4 regions of the Thalassospira sp. Z349TD_5 genome follow, and region 2 is predicted to be linked to each of the others. Evidence: predicted binding sites of a transcription regulator. Region 2 holds the regulator's gene; each other region holds the start of a gene.

The links. The regulator PhoB, encoded in region 2, activates phosphate uptake and scavenging genes when phosphate is short. The targets are predictions, from matches to a motif close to TNTCATAAAACTGTCA.
Region 1: AC0VXT_RS11565 (deoxycytidylate deaminase) is a predicted target of PhoB. The motif match lies at 1,203-1,218, and genes of this name have one in related genera.
Region 3: phnC (phosphonate ABC transporter ATP-binding protein) is a predicted target of PhoB. The motif match lies at 1,495-1,510, and genes of this name have one in related genera.
Region 4: AC0VXT_RS12905 (5'-nucleotidase, lipoprotein e(P4) family) is a predicted target of PhoB. The motif match lies at 1,489-1,504, and genes of this name have one in related genera.

The regions. Positions count from the first base shown of each region.
Region 1 is NZ_CM149654.1:2,518,675-2,521,814, reverse strand. It holds gene AC0VXT_RS11570 (response regulator) at 1-329, opposite strand, end outside; gene AC0VXT_RS11565 (deoxycytidylate deaminase) at 611-1,084, opposite strand; gene pyk (pyruvate kinase) at 1,371-2,786, shown strand.
Region 2 is NZ_CM149654.1:3,871,958-3,875,097, reverse strand. It holds gene pstB (phosphate ABC transporter ATP-binding protein PstB) at 1-445, shown strand, start outside; gene phoU (phosphate signaling complex protein PhoU) at 469-1,191, shown strand; gene phoB (phosphate regulon transcriptional regulator PhoB) at 1,209-1,907, shown strand; gene AC0VXT_RS17865 (cation:proton antiporter domain-containing protein) at 1,976-3,140, opposite strand, start outside.
Region 3 is NZ_CM149654.1:256,731-259,870, forward strand. It holds gene AC0VXT_RS01165 (META domain-containing protein) at 1-49, opposite strand, end outside; gene AC0VXT_RS01170 (Ldh family oxidoreductase) at 290-1,282, shown strand; gene phnC (phosphonate ABC transporter ATP-binding protein) at 1,585-2,430, shown strand; gene phnD (phosphonate ABC transporter substrate-binding protein) at 2,502-3,140, shown strand, end outside.
Region 4 is NZ_CM149654.1:2,801,963-2,805,102, forward strand. It holds gene AC0VXT_RS12900 (DMT family transporter) at 1-364, opposite strand, end outside; gene AC0VXT_RS12905 (5'-nucleotidase, lipoprotein e(P4) family) at 509-1,363, opposite strand; gene AC0VXT_RS12910 (acylphosphatase) at 1,533-1,847, opposite strand; gene AC0VXT_RS12915 (DUF1244 domain-containing protein) at 1,884-2,267, opposite strand; gene AC0VXT_RS12920 (HAD family hydrolase) at 2,260-2,994, opposite strand.

The DNA of each region.
Region 1 (3,140 bases), 1.4 Mb from region 2:
GTAATTCCAAGATCGCGTGCTGTCGTCACATACTTCATTTCGGAATGTGCGGTCAGCATGATCACGGGGATAAAGCGGTTTGGTGAGTTGGTCGAATTGCGCATGACATCGAGGAATTCCAGTCCGTCCATACCACGTAGCCGCCATTCGCAGACAACAATGTCAATCTGTTCGCGGCGTAGCACGTCAAAGGCGTCATTGGGCTTCTTAACCCGCTGAATATGACTGGCACCAAGATATGCGAGGGTATCATACACAACCTGTGCTGAAATCTTATCCCCGTCTACAATCAGAAAACTGATTTTACTAAAGTCGATTTTTGCGTTCATCCAGCCTTGCTTCCTGAGCATCATCACGAAATGCGTCGGTGTTCAGGGGAACAGCACCAAACCCCTAGTGTGCTGTTGGTCTTAAACCCTTATACCTTTGTCTGGTTTCCAGCAAGCGCAAACAGATCGGAAAACCGAGCTGAATTCTGACAAATACTGACGCGCAGACAGTTGAAGGTATTGAACAAATGACGTTTCAGTTTCTTGTGTTTTTTGCTCGTGCCCAAGAGAGCAGCCCATCATATTGGGCTGTCGTTCCCGGAGTAAAGGGGGAGGCTGTTTTATTTCAGGGGTTCGGTTGCGCCTTCTTCGTCAATGACCTGTACCGCAACCCCCGATTCCTCGAACATTTCGGTCGAAATTTTCATATCCTGTTCCCAACGTTCAAGAAAATCGTCGGTCAATTTGCTTTTGTCGACAAAAACTTCGGCGATGCCCGCCTGAATGATCGCACGTGCGCAGTCACAGCAGGGGAAATGCGTCACATACAGCGCACAGCCATCAAGCGATGTGCCGGTATAACTGGCATTGTAAATGGCGTTGCGTTCGGCATGTTCGGTATAGGCGTATTTTTCCGGGCGTTGATGGCGACGTTCGACTGTGTCATCGACACCGCGCGGAAAACCGTTATAGCCAACAGCCCGAATTTCCTTTTTGGGGCCGATGACAACCGCACCAACCTGCGTGCTGCGATCCTTTGACCAGTCTGCGATATGTGCCGCAAGACCAAGAAAGCGATGGTGCCATTTGCTCATGAAAAGGGGCCCTGTTGCCAAAGGTGTATCAGATTAATCAGCGTGTCACATTTACGCGGCGCTGCGCATGCTATCAGGTCTTTTAAGAAGGTGCTCCTTGTAATTGTCCAGTGAAAAATCACATTTTTGTAAAGGCATTTAGTGAAAAGTCCCTGTTCAAAGCGGGGCTTATTGACTATTAAGGGGATACCCCCAGAAAAGATCAGGACGCCTTGACGCCTCGCCGCAGATGCAGGCCGAAGCGGAAGGGCTCATGTGTAACCCAAGTAACAAGAGGTATTAGCCGATGCGCCGTCAACGTAAGGCGAAAATCATCGCAACCCTGGGGCCAGCGAGCTCTCATCCAGATATGCTGGAGAAGATCGTAAAGTCAGGTGTAGATGTTTTCCGGCTGAATTTTTCGCATGGTGAACATGCAGAACACCAAAAACGTTTCGAAGCTATCCGCGCTGTAGAATCCAAGCTCGGCCGTCCGATCGGGGTTTTGATGGACCTTCAGGGTCCTAAAATTCGCGTCGGGACCTTTGCCGATGAGCAGATCGAGCTTGCGGCTGGTGATACATTCAAATTCGACATGGACAAAAAGCCGGGCGACAAAAAACGCGTTTCCCTGCCGCATCCCGAGGTTTACGCAGCCCTGAAACCGGGCGCAAACCTTTTGCTCGATGATGGCAAGCTGCGCATGCGTGTTGAAAAATGCGACGATAAATCCGCAGAATGTACCGTGATCACCGGTGGGCCGCTGTCCAACCGTAAGGGCGTTAACCTGCCTGACGTCATGTTGCCGATGTCGCCGTTGACCGAAAAAGACCGTATCGATCTTGATTACGGTCTGGAAATGGGCGTTGATTTTGTGGCGCTGTCATTCGTTCAGCGTCCTGAAGATGTTGCCGAAGCCCGCAAAATCATTCAGGGCCGTGCGGCCATCGTTTCCAAACTGGAAAAGCCGCAGGCGATTGAGCACCTTGCCGAGATTGTTGATCTGTCGGACATCATCATGGTCGCCCGTGGCGACCTTGGTGTTGAATGCCCGCCAGAAGACGTGCCGATCTTGCAGAAACGCATCATCAAGGCTTGCCGCGAAGCCGGTAAGCCGGTGATTGTTGCGACCCAGATGCTTGACTCGATGGTGTCAAACCCGACCCCGACCCGTGCCGAAGCCTCCGACGTTGCCACTGCTATTTATGATGGTGCGGATGCGGTGATGCTGTCTGCGGAAAGTGCGGTGGGTAAATATCCGCTTGAGACCGTTTCGATCATGGACCGTATTATGGTCCGGGTCGAAGAGGACGAGCTTTATTATCGTCTGCGCGATGCCAATCGTCCTGACCCGGAACACAATTCCCCTGATGCCATCAGTGCTGCTGCCCGTCAGGTGGCCGGGACCATTGGTGCCAAGGCTGTTGTGACCTATACCACGTCGGGTTCGACGTCGCTTCGTGCCGCGCGTGAGCGCCCGGAAGTTCCAATTCTGGGCCTGACGCCGAAAATCCAGACAGCACGTCGGATGACGTTGTGCTGGGGTGTGCATGCTGTGTTTACCCGTGATGCGACGAACTTCGCAGAAATGGTTGGCATTGCATGTGAAGTTGCCCAGCGCGAAGAATTCGCCAAGGTCGGGGATTCGTTGGTGATCACCGCAGGTGTGCCGTTTGGGACACCCGGTGCAACCAACATCCTGCGCATTGCATGGGTTAGCTAACGGCATCTTTGACGTTTGTTTGCCGATTTACCAAAACGGGTGGCTTTCAGGGCCGCCCGTTTTCTTTGTCTGGCTTTTGGGCGACGAGGACGTGCTGTGGTCTAAAACAGGCCGGAAAGACTGGTCTGGCGTGGCGGGGCGTGTAGTTTTAGGTGGTTCTTCTATAGGCCTCTGTATTGTTAATGTTTTTTTGAGTCTTTCCGTCGATAGTTGATCGGTAATCAGGCATGTATCTGATGATATGTGATGGTTGCAAATGGGGAGCCGAGGATAGACGATCGGTCAGGTTGTGAAGCGCGCCAAGTTCTGTTTAAACTGCGCTGACACAATAATAAAATCAGGGTGTTGACGGTT
Region 2 (3,140 bases):
GGCCTATGGCCCGCGGATCCATGGTTTGGTCAATTCGCGCGATGAGCTTGATCAAATTGTGATGACCTCGCTTGAACGTGCGGGTTTGCTTAAGGAAGTCAAAGATCGTCTTCAGTCGCCTGCAACCGGTCTTTCCGGTGGGCAGCAGCAGCGCCTGTGCATCGCACGCGCGGTTGCCGTCAGCCCGGAAGTCATCCTGATGGATGAGCCGTGCTCGGCACTTGATCCGATTGCGACCGCCAAGGTCGAAGAATTGATTGATGAATTGCGTTCGAACTACACGATCGTGATTGTGACCCACTCCATGCAGCAGGCTGCACGTGTGTCGCAACGCACGGCTTTCTTCCATCTTGGGAAGTTGGTTGAAGTTGGCGAAACCGATCAGATTTTCACCAACCCAAAAGACGAACGCACCAAGGGTTACATCACCGGCCGCTTCGGTTAAGCGCCCGCAGGAGAGTGATTTAAATGGCTGACGAAAAAACACATATCGTGAGTTCGTTCGACGAGGAACTGACCCGTCTGAACAACATCATCTCGCAGATGGGCGGGCTTGCGGAAAGCCAGCTGATCTCTGCGATCCGATCCATCGTCAAACGTGATTCCGAACTGGCCGAAAAGGTCATTCTGTCGGATCACCGTATTGATGCACTTGAACAGGAAGTTCAGGATTTTGCTGTCCGTCTTCTGGCCCTGCGTCAGCCGATGGCAGACGACCTGCGTCAGGTGGTGACAACCCTGAAACTGTCGAACGATCTGGAACGGATTGGCGATCTTGCGAAAAACATCGCCAAGCGCGCCCAGGTCCTAAACCAGATTCCGCCGATCCGCCCGGTTCAGGTCATCCCGAACATGGCGCGTCTGGCGCAGGAAATCATCAAGGACGTTCTCGATGCCTATATCGAAGGCGATGCGGAAAAGGCACAGCGTGTCTGGGCCCGCGATCAGGAAGTCGATGACATGTACAATTCGCTGTTCCGCGAATTGCTGACCTACATGATGGAAGACCCGCGCAACATTACCGCATCGACGCACATGCTGTTCATTGCCAAAAACATCGAACGGATTGGCGACCATGCGACCAATATCGCCGAGACGATTTACTATCGGATCAAAGGCGAAGACCTGCCGACAGATGGTCGGCCAAAAAACGATGCAGCAAACTTTGCTGTTGTCGAACCGAATGAGTGACACTGGAGCATAAGAAGATGGACCCAACGGTTCTAATCGTCGAGGACGAAGCCGCAATCGTGACCATGTTGCGCTACAACCTCGAACGTGAGGGGATGCAGGTTGTCGAAGCCGGGGACGGTGACGAAGCGTTGAAAATCATGGCCGAAACCCATGTTGATCTGGTCCTTTTGGACTGGATGTTGCCGGTCATGTCGGGGATTGAGGTCTGCCGTCAGATCCGCCGCAAACCTGAAAGCCGCGATGTGCCGGTGATCATGGTGACCGCGCGCGGTGAAGAAGGCGATCGCATTCGCGGCCTTGATACCGGGGCCGATGATTATGTCACCAAGCCGTTTGCCATTGGCGAATTGCTGGCCCGTATTCGTGCGCTGTTGCGCCGATCCGGTCCGGCGCAACCACAAGGGCAGTTGATCTATTCCGATATCGAAATGGATCTCGCCGCCCACCGTGTCAGCCGCAATGGCAAGGCCATCCATCTGGGTCCGACGGAATTCCGTCTGCTGCGTTATTTCCTTGAGCATCCGGGTCGGGTTTTCTCGCGCGAACAACTGCTTAACGCGGTCTGGGGCCCGAACATTTATGTCGAAACCCGCACAGTTGATGTCCATATTCGCCGTCTGCGTAAGGCGCTTAATGACGTCAAAGGGACCCGCGACATCATCCGCACCGTGCGTGCGGCGGGCTATGCACTGGATTCAGAAACCGCTGCGTAGTTCACCCAAACCTGATTTGGCGACCTGAAGATAGAAACCCCCATCGCGTTTTGCGTGGGGGTTTTGGTTTATTTGGCGTCTTTTTTGGCTTTTGGTGTTTTGGGGCCAGAGCCAGACGCAGGCTTAGCTGAGCCTGCCGTTTCGGCCTTACGCCGCTGCGTGCGCGGCGCCAGCTCATTCATCAACAACATGTCTGCGCGCCGGAACTTGGCGATTTCCGCATCAATTTCTTCTTGCGGTACATCACAGGCCGCCAACACATGATCTGAAAGCCGCAACCCGGTTTCAAGCACCTCTGGAATGGCGGCATCCGCGCCACTGCGCGACAGTGGCCCGATATGGGTAATGTCCTGTGCGCGGGCAAAGATTTTTAAATGCGGATAGTAATGACGGAGCAGGGCAACGGCTTTTTCGGTCGCATGCGGGTTCCCCAGGGCAACGACCGCAATTTTTGCTTCGTCAGTGTGTGCAGCCCGGAATGTTTCCGGTCGTGACCCATCGGCAAAATACACCGGCAATCCTTCGGCCCGCCCGCGCGAAACCTGCAAGGCGTCGCTATCAATAACCACATAGGGAATGTTGCGGGTTTTTAACAATCTCGCCAAAACCCGCCCGACACGTCCGCACCCGATGACCAGAACATGCTGCTGGAACCCGTCGGTTTCGGCTTCAATCGGGCCAAGCTGGTCGTCTTCTTTGGGATGGAGCTTTTCTTCAATGCGTTGCCCGACGGTCATCAATGTCGGGGTCAGCGCCATCGAAAGCGCCACCACCGGGATCATCACCGCGACAAGGTCGGGCGCAATCGCCCCATTTTGTGCGGCCAGCGCCAGCATGACAAAGGCAAACTCGCCGCCTGCGGCCAAACTCATGCCAACACGCAACGCCGACCCTTTTTCAAAGCGGGCCATTAATGCCAGAACGAACAAAAGGGCGGTCTTTGTCCCAATCAGCGCAATCAGCCAAAGCACAATGGTGCCAAACTGGGTAAACACAATATCGGCATTGACCGACATGCCCACCGACATGAAAAACAGCGACAGGAAAACACCGCGAAACGGGGTGATATCGGCCTCGATCTGATGACGAAATTCGGTCTCAGCCAACATCACACCGGCGATGAACGCACCAAGCGCCATCGAAAGTCCGGCAACTTCGGTGAGCGTGCTGGCGGCCAGCACCACAAACAATGTGCCAATGGCAAACAGTTCCGGGTTTTTAAGAAGCGCGATA
Region 3 (3,140 bases), 980 kb from region 2:
CACTTGCCATAGCAAAGGAAGAAAGCGTCGTCGATTTGACAGTAAGCATGATGATTTTCCGTTTTTATCTCTGTCCCGGCCGATACCGCACACGTATGGCCAGACTGTTCCCTATTCTCAGTGACACAGTCGCATATGTTTAAGGCAATATTTTAGCGCAAGGCCCAACCTTCATCGTCATCATCCATATACTGAAATGAAAAACGCTTTTGCGCACTATGGATGGATTTGGCTATGATATGGATCCTGCCGATCATGACAGAACATCCAAGTCCAAGGTCACCTCATTATGAAAATCTCCCTGTCCGATGCGCATGCGCTCGTCAGTGATACATTGATCCGATCAAAGGTCAGTAAAGACAACGCAGCATCCGTCGCAACAGCACTGGTAGCCGCCGAGGCATCCGGGCAGGGCGGGCATGGATTTCGTCGTGTGCCTGCCTATTGCGCTCAGTCACTTGCTGGCAAGGTTGATGGCTTTGCCACACCGACAATGCAAATGCCGACACCGGGTGTCTTGCTGATTGATGCGCAGTTTGGTTTTGCCTATCCGGCATTGGATTTGATGGTCGCACACCTACCCGAAATGGCACGTCGTCAGGGTATTGCGATTGCATCGATCCATAAATCACATCATGCGGGTGTTATGGGGCTGACGGTTGAACGACTGGCCGAGCAGGGTCTGGCGGCGATGATGTTTGCCAATGCGCCGGCTGCGATGGCGGCATGGGGTGGGCGTCGCCCAATGTTTGGAACCAACCCGATTGCTTTTGGTGTGCCGGTTGGAAATGCTGGTGCCCCGATTGTGATTGACCTTGCCTTGTCCAAAGTCGCGCGCGGCAAGATCATGGCGGCCAAACAAAAGGGTGTTTCAATTCCCCATGATTGGGCGGTCGATACAGATGGCAATCCGACAACCGATGCGGCGAAGGCCCTTGAGGGCACCATGGTTCCTGCTGGCGGGGTAAAGGGTGCGGCACTTGCCATGATGGTTGAACTTTTGGCAGCGGGCCTTACCGGTGCACAGTTTGGTCATCAGTCATCATCGCTGTTTGATGATAAGGGCAAGCCACCTGCATTGGGACAAATGATCATTGCCATTGATCCAGTAGCAACCGGTGGGCCCGATATTGCAGATCACCTTGCCAGCATTGCCAATGAAATTGCCGCCGAAGAAGGTGTACGACTTCCGGGGCGGCGCGGTAAGTCCATTAGACTGAAAGCCGAAGTCGACGGCATGGAAGTTGAAGAAGACGTCATGGATGCAATCAATAGATTGTAGAAGTCAGTCATGTTTGCAGCAGGAATGTGAATTTTATTTATGCTTACGTGGTTTGTTCAGGTCATTATTTTTGTACTCTGCAATTTTCTATGTTCACATTCGCGCAGAGATACGAATATGACAGTGTCCATTTTTTAATGGCTGATTTTTAATTTCAAAATTACTTGATGTATAGACAAGTTTAATTGTTGTTGGGGGAATTGGCCCCCCGTAATCATCGAACTGTAACATCAGTGTCACCATAGAGTCGCCGTTCATGCGTAGGTTCAGCTTCCAGCGAAACATATGCAGGCGAATCTTTGATGCTGGTTGTAGATATATCCGGACTGAACAAAAGCTTTTCCCGTGACAAGTGTGCTCTGAATAATGTCAGGCTCCAGGTTCGGGAAGGTGAAATGGTGGCGCTGATTGGCGCATCCGGTTCGGGAAAATCCACTCTTATTCGCCATATTGCCGGTTTGCTGCGCGGGGACCGTGACGGTGGAAAGATTTCCGTCTTTGGCGAGACCATTCAGGAAAATGGCAAGATTTCCCGTGGTGCGCGCAAAGTGCGTGCCGACATCGGTGTGATCTTCCAGCAATTCAACCTTGTGAGCCGCTTGACGGTTTTGACCAACGTTCTGATGGGGATGCTGGGACGCGTGCCAGCATGGCGCGGGTCGTTGTGCATGTTTACAAAATCCGAACGCATGCGCGCCATGAGTGCCTTGGCCCGTGTTGGCATCGATGGTCATGCCACTAAAAAAGCCCGCCATCTTTCCGGTGGTCAGCAACAGCGTGCGGCAATTGCACGCACGATTACACAGGGTGCACGCCTTATTCTGGCTGACGAACCGATTGCGTCGCTTGATCCGGCATCATCGCGCAAGGTGATGAACACGCTTGATCGCGTAAACCGCGAAGACAACGTGACTGTGATCGTATCTCTTCATCAGGTCGATTACGCCAAGGATTATTGCAAACGGACCATCGCCATGCGCGATGGTGAAGTTGTGTTTGACGGACCGTCAAGCCAACTGACACCGGCGTTCCTCCAAGAACTCTATGGTGAATATTCTTCCGAGCTTTTTGCAGATGGTTCTGATGACACGGCAAAGCCCGTGGCCGAGCCGGTTGCGAAAAAGGATCTGGCTGTGGCGACAAGCTAGCCGGGTCACTGATGTGAACTGCCTTACCTTTTTGAATTCATGTCTAAATCAAATATGACAGGGGACTTCTTATGATCCGTAAAACAATTGCGTCTGTTGCACTTGCAGCAAGCATGCTTGCTTCGGGCTTCGCCCAGGCCGATGTTGACTTCAAACCGCTTGAAAATGATCCGGAGACCATCGTTTTTGGTTTTATCTCGACTGAGTCGAGTTCCAACCTGAAAGCTCAGTGGCAGCCGATGATCGATGATATGGAAGAAGTGCTTGGCAAAAAAGTCAACGCATTCTTTGCCCCGGATTATGCCGGTATCATCGAAGGCATGCGTTTTGGTAAGGTTCACGTTGGCTGGTTTGGTAACAAATCCGCAATGGAAGCTGTTGACCGTGCAGGCGGTGAAGTCTTCGTTCAGACGTCCAAAAGCGATGGCACGAACGGGTATTATTCCCACATCATCACGCAGGCCGATAACGACAAGCTCAACACGCTTGCCGACATGCTTAAATGCGATGGTTCACTGAACTTTGGTATTGGCGATCCGAACTCGACTTCGGGCTTCCTCGTGCCGTCTTATTATGTCTTTGCACAGAACGGCGTTGACCCGAAAGATTGCTTTAAGACCGTTCGTAATGCGAACCATGAAACCAACCTGATGGCGACTGCCAACAAACAGGTTGATGTTGCTGCCAACAACTCTGAGCAGCTTGCACGG
Region 4 (3,140 bases), 1.1 Mb from region 2:
CGGCGGTAAACAGGGTGATAAAGATCGGCAGCGTGTAATAGGTCGCAGCAGCGACAGACAGGGTCAGATGTGGCAGCGAAAGGTAGTAGCTGATCCACATCACGACCAGCAAAAGACTGCGCAAGATGGTCCAGCCCACCGCATCCCCAAGGCGCAAGGATGCAGGCGACCGGATCACCAGATAGCCGACCAGAAACGGAATGGCGATGGCCGAGCGGATGACAAAAATCTGCCAGATCACAAAGGTGCTGCTTGATTGCTTGATCAGCGCATCGCCCAATGACAGGGCGAAAACCGTAAAAATGATCGTTCCCACGGCAAGCGGGATACGGTCACGATAATCGGGGACAGGCGAGCTTTTCATGGCATCCAGCATAAAGCGGGGTTCGCGTTGGGCGATAAAACCCTATCACCCTTGCCACCCAAAAATGAACCCCACATATCGCCAAACAAAAAGGGCGCCCGAACCATCGGACGCCCTTGATAACATCGGTTCTAAACCGCTGGCTTATTCAGCCGGGCCTGCCCAGGGGGACATGCTGTCGAGCTTGTCCTGACGGCGGGCTTCTGGTGACTTTTTCCAGTCATTGCCAAAGGCGGCTGATTCCCATGAGCCGTAGCTTGGGTTTGGCAACATGAACCAGCGTTCGCCCCAATAGGTCGCGTATTTGTCCATGACCTCAAGACGTTCATCAATGGAGCCATCGATATCATCGGTGAAGTCACCAAAGTTATCCCCAAACAACATGATCACACGGTAATCGTCGGCAACCGCCTGACGGCGCGGGGCCTTGGCCGATCCCCATGTTTCGATTTCACCGCGCAGCATGACGTGTTTTTCATCAGCAAACGGGAAGCCGTATTCCTGCAAGTTCTTGATGGTTGCGGCTTCTTCCGGGGCCTTACGGTTGGACACGTAAAACACTTCAACGCCCTTGGCTGCTGCTGCCTTGGTGAATTCAAGCGCCCCCGGGGTCGGGGTTGAAATCGCATCATTCACAAATGCCGCCCAGGTTTTGGAGCTATAATGCGTGTCTTCAGTCACAACCCAGCTCTGATAAGCCGAATTATCAAGAACCGTTTCATCAACATCCAAAATCACAGCCGGTTTTTTGGCCATGAAATTACCGTCCTGCTCAAGGGCGGCGGTCCAGCTGTGATCGCCGATGGCGGCAGGCAGAAGACGGGTCGCACCCGCATAAACAGACATTGCCGTGGTTTTATATTCAACCGATGTCTGAAGCCAAAGCGTGCCGTTCAGGCCATCATTCTGGGCTGGTTCCTGCGCACTTGCGCCAAATGCGCAAAGCGCACTGGTCGCCATGATGGCGGCCACACCGAAGGATTTTGCAATAAGTGTCATTTTAGTCTCCCTGTTGATTTCCCGCCCATTGGAAGCTGACCATACAGACAGGATTTAAGCAGCATGCCATTGCAGTGCGGCAAAGAAAAAGCCTTTTTCCAAAATCACTCGGAAAAAGGCATTTATGACATTTTGATAAAACCGCCACGCGGCAATTGTCATGCGGGTTTCATGCGGTTGAACGCTTTTCAAACGACGTGAACCCGTCTTCAAGTGCCGGTTCCTCGTGAATGCGATCAACCCGCGCATGAGTGGGGCCTTCATGGCAGGCGGCAACCATTGACCGCACAGCATCAACCGAGCCACAGAATACGGCCTCCACTGTGCCATCGTTTCGATTGCGCACCCAGCCGGTCAGGTCGCGCTTTGTCGCCTGCTCCACCGTCCAGGCACGATACCAAACGCCCTGTACGCGGCCTTCAATCCGGGCATGAACGGCGATATTGCCAGAACCGGTTGCAGGATCGGGGCGTGTGTCGGTCATGGGAACGTCGTCTCCCTACTTGCTTATTTGGCGGCCTTATTTTGCACCGGGAATTTTGGCGTGCAGATGGGCGGTATCCTGAAACGTCTGTTTCTGCGTGTCCGATGCCGGGGCCTGATGGCTGTCTTTCCATGCGTCATAGGTCATGCCATAGACGACTTCGCGCGCACCATCATAATCCATGGAAACACCCTTTTCGCGCGCCGCCGCCAGATACCATTTTGCCAAACAGTTACGGCAAAAACCGGCCAAATTCATCAGATCAATGTTTTGAACATCCTTGCGGTCCTGAAGATGCGTCACAAGCCCGCGAAAGGCCGCCGCTTCGAGTTCAAGCTTGGTCTGCGGATCAAGGTCGGCCGCCGGACCATTGGCAAGGGAGGCTTCTGTTGACATTTCCGAGCCTGCGCAATCAGACATTCTCCATACTCCCGGCTTTGCTGTGCTGTTCAAGTTTGGCGATCACATCAGGGACATCGGCAATGGTTTCGACCGTGACAAACTGGTCGTTGTCGATTTCGGTCTGATCGACCATTTCATGCACCCATGTGATTTCATAAGGGATGTGGATCGCGGCCCCGCCCGACGCAAGTACCGGCAGGATATCGGATTTCATCGAGTTGCCGATCATGACGGCTTCTTGTGGCTCGACACCATAGCGGCCAAAGATATTGCGATAGGTCAGCGGATCTTTTTCCGAGACGATCTCGATCCCGTCAAACAGGTCTTCAAACCCGGACCGGTCGATTTTAAGCTGCTGGGCAATCAGATCACCCTTGGTGATCAGCACAACCTTGTAATCGGGATCATCGGCATAGCGTTTGAGAACGGTCTCGGCCCCGTCAATAATCCGGGTCGGCGCACGCAGCATCGATTTTCCGATTTCGGCCAGCCTGTGAATGTCTTCGGCACTGATCTTGCGATCTGAAAGCTCAATCGCGGTTTCAATCATCGACAGGGTAAACCCGGTCACGCCATAGCCATAGATCGAAAGATTGGCCAGTTCGGCCTGATACAGGCGATCATCAACCTGATCGGCGGGCACATAATGCCCCAGCATCTCGCGCAGTTCGATATGGGCCTGACGGAAAAGCGGCTCGTTGTGCCACAGGGTATCATCGCCGTCAAAAGCAATCAGTTTATACATAGGGACGCCTCGTTTCTTGTTATTGGATGGCAAGCATACATAGGGGTTCAGCCTCAATTTGCGACCATATGGTACGGCTAATCGTGGGTAAAGCCCCGTTTTCTGTATTTAATATGCGCTGACGCTTTGTAAAAGGGGTTGAAACC